Regions from separate parts of the Curtobacterium sp. MCJR17_043 genome, predicted to be linked through region 2. Evidence: riboswitches for the same ligand, from Rfam matches in the RefSeq annotation. Region 2 holds a riboswitch; the other holds the start of a gene.
The links. Region 2 has a riboswitch for thiamine pyrophosphate ahead of DEJ15_RS19460 (hydroxyethylthiazole kinase). Riboswitches for the same ligand answer to the same signal wherever they lie in the genome.

Region 1 (2,371 bases), 330 kb from region 2:
CGGCCGCGGGCGCTGCCCGGGGCCACCCCGTCGACGAGCACCTCGCCCTGGACCGCGGCGGCGGTGTCGTCGTCCGGGTCGGGTTCGTCGGGCAGCACGGCCGCGACGGCCCGGAGCAGGGTGGACTTGCCGGCACCGGAGGGCCCGACGACCGCGACGCGTTCGCCGGGCTCGACGGTCAGGTCCACCCCGCGCACGGCCCACCGCTCACGGGACGCGTACCGCCACCCCCAGTCGCGGAAGGTGATCCGTGCCGCGGACGCCGTGGTGTCGGACAGGGGCCCGGCGGCGGCGGACGGTGCGGACGTCACGCCGAGGCGCGAGCCGCACGCTTGGTGTGCTCGCGGCCCGCGGCGAACGACGAGAGCACGCCGGTGGCGGCGAGGGCGCGGACGATGAGCCACGAGCCGAGTCCGGCGATGACGGCACCGGAGATGACGGCGCAGATCACGTAGACGACCTTGAAGCCGGCGTCGAGCCCCGCGTACCAGAGCAACGAGTCGTTGACGCCGAGCGCGAGTCCCGCAGCGGCCCCGGCGAGGACGACGACCGGCAGCCGGTACACGCGGTACAGGAAGAGCGCGAGGACGAGCTCGGCGCCGAGGCCCTGCACGAGCCCGGCCTCGAGCGTGAGCCACCCCCACTGCGTGCCGAGCAGGGCCTCGACCGACGCCGCGACCATCTCGGCGTACAGAGCCGCGCCGGGCTTCCGCACGACGATCGCGACGATCGGACCGGCGAGCAGCCAGACGCCGCCGAAGAGCGACTGGGTGCCGGGGAGCACGAGCGCACTGGCGGCGCTGATCGGCTCGTAGCCGAACTCCCACAGCTTGAAGACGACGCCGATCGCGACGGCGAGGACGCTCGCGACGACGATGTCCACGACCCGCCACCGCAGCGAGCGGGTGGGCGTGGTGGACGGGACAGCAGACTGCATGACAGCAGGCATGACCTGGACTCCTCCCTGCGCCGGCATGATCCGGATCAGGTTCGACGGTCGGAGCGCCGTTCGCTCCCTCTCAGCCCGGTGGACCCGGACTCCCGTGTGTGTCCCGCCAGTGTAGTGGCGATGTGGACGCGGGACGCGACCCGCGACGGACGGGAGGCACGGTGCGGGTCCGCACCGTGCCTCCCGTCCGTCGTCCGGTCAGTCCGTCACTTCTTCAGCGCGCGGATGAGCTTCGCGAGCACCTTGCCCGTGACCCAGATGACCGGGATGCTCACGGTGAGGAGCGAGATGAGGTTCGGCTCGAACGCGAGGTCCTGGCCGGGACGGCGGACGTACGCGCCGACGGGGAGCGAGACGGCACCGCCGCCACCGCCACCGGCGCCGTCCTCGTCGGCGTCGGACCCGCCGCCGAAGCCGTACCAATTGACGGAGACGGGGATCAGCGTGCTGTCCCCGACGTCCACCGGGTCGCCGTAGTTCGAGGCGACGCCGACGGGCCGCACCTTGTCTGCGATCTGCGTGACGATGTTGGTCATGGCGGTGACGCTACTCGGCGGGGCCGCGGACATCACAGGGGTCCCTCGATACGTTGGCCGGGTTCACCCCTTCTGGAGGCACGTTTGCACACCTGGCCCGGCAACCCCTACCCCCCTCGGCGCGACCTACGACGGCAGCGGCACGAACTTCGCCGTGTTCAGCGAGGTCGCCGAAGGGGTCGAGCTCTGCCTGTTCGACGCCGACGGCACCGAGGAGCGCGTCCGCCTCGTCGAGGTCGACGCCCACGTCTGGCACGCGTACCTGCCGACCGTCGGCCCGGGCCAGCAGTACGGCTTCCGTGTGCACGCCCCGTACGACCCGGCGAACGGGCTGCGCTCGAACCCGGCGAAGCTCCTCCTGGACCCGTACGCCAAGGCCACCAGCGGTGACATCGACTGGGACCAGTCCCTGTTCTCGTACACGTTCGGCGACCCGGACTCCACGAACGACGAGGACTCCGCGTCGCACATGGTGAAGGGCGTGGTCATCAACCCGTTCTTCGACTGGCAGGGCGACCGCCCGCCGCGCATCCCCTACGGCGAGACGGTCATCTACGAGGCGCACGTCAAGGGCCTCACCGAGACGCACCCCGACGTGCCCGAGGAGCAGCGCGGCACCTACGCGGGCGTCTCGCACCCGGCCGTCATCGAGCACCTCAAGCGACTCGGCGTCACGACGCTCGAGCTCATGCCGGTGCACCAGTTCGTGAACGACTCGACCCTGCAGGACAAGGGGCTGTCGAACTACTGGGGCTACAACACCATCGGGTTCTTCGCGCCGCACGCGCACTACTCGTCCTCGGGCGACGGTGGCCAGCAGGTGCAGGAGTTCAAGACGATGGTCCGCGAGCTGCACCGCGCCGGCATCGAGGTCGTCCTCGACGTC
Region 2 (2,371 bases):
CTCCGATCGTCGTCGAGGCGGCCCGGGCACTCTGACCGTCGGCGGTGATCCGGGCCTCCCGGACCACGTCCTCCGGCGTCAGCGACGCGAGCCGGTCGAGGAACAGCGGCTGGAACGCGCCGGGCCCGCCGGCGTCCCGTGCGGCGAGCTCCGCCGCGATGGTGTGGACCGCGGTCGCGGCGACGGCCGCGTCGAGCGCACGCCCCGGCGCCACGGCCGCGAAGGCGGCGACGACGGCCCCGAGGGCGCAGCCGCCACCCGTGATCCGGGTGAGCAGCTCGGTCCCGTTCGCGACGCGGACCAGCCCCTCGGGCGCCACGAGCAGGTCCACCGCACCCGAGACCGCCACCGCCTGCGCGGTCCCGGCGTCCGCGGCGGCGACCGCGGCGTCGCGGGCGTCCTCCGTCCCGACCGTGCTGTCCACACCGCGACCGCCAGCCGAGGCGCCGAGGACCGCGAGCACCTCGGACGCGTTCCCGCGCAGCACCGTCGGGCGCATCGCCAGCAGGTCCCGCGCCAGGGCCGTCCGGACCGGCAGCGACCCGACCGCGACCGGGTCGAGCACCCACGGCGTCCCGGCTTCCGCCGCTGCGGCCGCGGCCTCGCGGGACGCGGTCGACGGCTCAGCGTGCGGGGTGCCGGTGTTGACGAGCAACCCGTCCGCGACGCCGGCGAACGGCCCCGCCTCGGTCGGCACGTCGACCATCGCGGCCGACGCCCCCCAGCGCGAGCAGCACGTTGGCGGTGACGTTCTGCACCACCGTGTTCGTGATGCACTGCACCAGGGGCGCCCGGGTCCGGACGGCCTCCAGCAGGTCGGCGGTACGGACGACCCAGTCGGTCGTCGGCGCAGCGTTCTCCATGGACGATCCCTTCGCGAGTACGAGCTCGAGCAGGTTCGACGGGTGTGATCTCAGCCGCTCGGATGCGGCACCCCGTGTCTCGGACGACACCGTACACGCATCGCCGCCGTCGTCCAGCGACACGTCCGGGACCGGTGTGGAAGGGTGGACCCGTGGACGACGAACGACGGACCGCGACCCCGGCGGGACCGCCACCCGGCCCCCCGGCAGGACCGCGCGACCCCGGCGACGCCTGGGCGGTCGGCCCGGACGGCACCAAGGCGTGGGGCCGCTTCGGCGCCGCGGGCCTGCTCGTCGACGACGGACGCGGACGGGTCCTCCTGCAGCACCGCGTCGAGTGGAGCCACCACGGCGGCACCTGGGGGGATCCCCGGCGGAGCGCGCCACCAGCACGAGGACCCGGTGACCGCCGCCCTCCGCGAGTCCGCCGAGGAGGCCGGCGTCCCCGAGGACGGCATCGACCTCCGGCACACCGCCGTCCTCGACCTCGGCTTCTGGACCTACACGACCGTCGTGGGACGCGCCTCCCGCCCGTTCGCCCCCGTCGTCGCCGACCGTGAGAGCCTGGCCCTGGCCTGGGTCCCCGTCGCCGACGTGCCGGACCTGCCGCTCCACCCCGGGTTCGGCGCCTCGTGGCCCGCGCTCCGGGCCACGCTCGACCGGACACCGCACGTCGTCGTCGACGCGGCGAACGTCGTCGGGAGCGTCCCGGACGGCTGGTGGAAGGACCGCGCGGGAGCGGCCTCCCGACTCGTCGCCCGGGTGAGCGCGCTCGCCGCGTCCGGCGTCGACGCCGCCGCGCTGGACCTGCCGTCCGCCACCTGGTGGCCGCGGTGGACCGTGGTGCTCGAGGGGGGAGGCCCGGGGTGCGACCCCGGTCGACGTCGCCGCCGACACCCGTCCCGGTCTCCCCGTGGTGACCGTCGAGCAGGCACCGGCCGCCGGGGACGACGCGATCGTCGCCGCCGTGCAGACCGCCGTCGCGGCCGGGGACGGCCCGGTCGTCGTCGTGACCGCGGACCGCGGCCTCCGTGACCGCGTGACCGCGGTCGGGGCGGACGTCCGCGGGCCGTCGTGGCTGCGGGAGCTCCTGCCCGACTGACGACCGGCTGCCGCCGCTGTGGTCGCCCCGGCGTCGCGTAGGTCCGTGCAGCGCGCCCTCCGGGTCCGTGCAGCGCGCCCTCCGGATGGTGAGGCGCGGAGCCGGGCGTCGACGGGACGGGAGCACTACAGTTGCGGACACGTCGACGACGACGTTCAGGAGGTTCCCGATGGAACGGATCACCAAGACCGACGACCGGGTGCACCGCCCCGCCGGGCCGTGGACACCGACGGTCCACCGGCTGCTCACGCACCTGCACGAGCAGGGCTTCGTGGCGGCCCCGGCTCCGATCTCGCTCGGGGACGCGCTCGAGACGGTGACGTTCGTCCCGGGAGTGGCCGGCGAGTACCCCTGGACCGAGGACGTCGCGAGCGAGGCCGCCCTCGTCACGAGTGCCCGGCTGCTC

Region 1: linked by a shared signal. The riboswitch ahead of DEJ15_RS07065 (ECF transporter S component) and the one ahead of DEJ15_RS19460 (hydroxyethylthiazole kinase) in region 2 are both predicted to bind thiamine pyrophosphate.

Annotation. Positions count from the first base shown of each region.
Region 1 is NZ_CP126259.1:1,349,278-1,351,648, reverse strand. It holds gene DEJ15_RS07070 (ATP-binding cassette domain-containing protein) at 1-311, opposite strand, end outside; gene DEJ15_RS07065 (ECF transporter S component) at 308-937, opposite strand; TPP riboswitch at 944-1,055, opposite strand; gene DEJ15_RS07060 (hypothetical protein) at 1,156-1,485, opposite strand; partial or broken gene glgX (glycogen debranching protein GlgX) at 1,570-2,371, shown strand, end outside.
Region 2 is NZ_CP126259.1:1,675,422-1,677,792, forward strand. It holds gene thiM (hydroxyethylthiazole kinase) at 1-697, opposite strand, end outside; gene DEJ15_RS19460 (hydroxyethylthiazole kinase) at 624-863, opposite strand; TPP riboswitch at 852-948, opposite strand; gene DEJ15_RS08760 (NUDIX hydrolase) at 1,266-1,898, shown strand; gene DEJ15_RS08765 (phosphotransferase enzyme family protein) at 2,135-2,371, shown strand, end outside.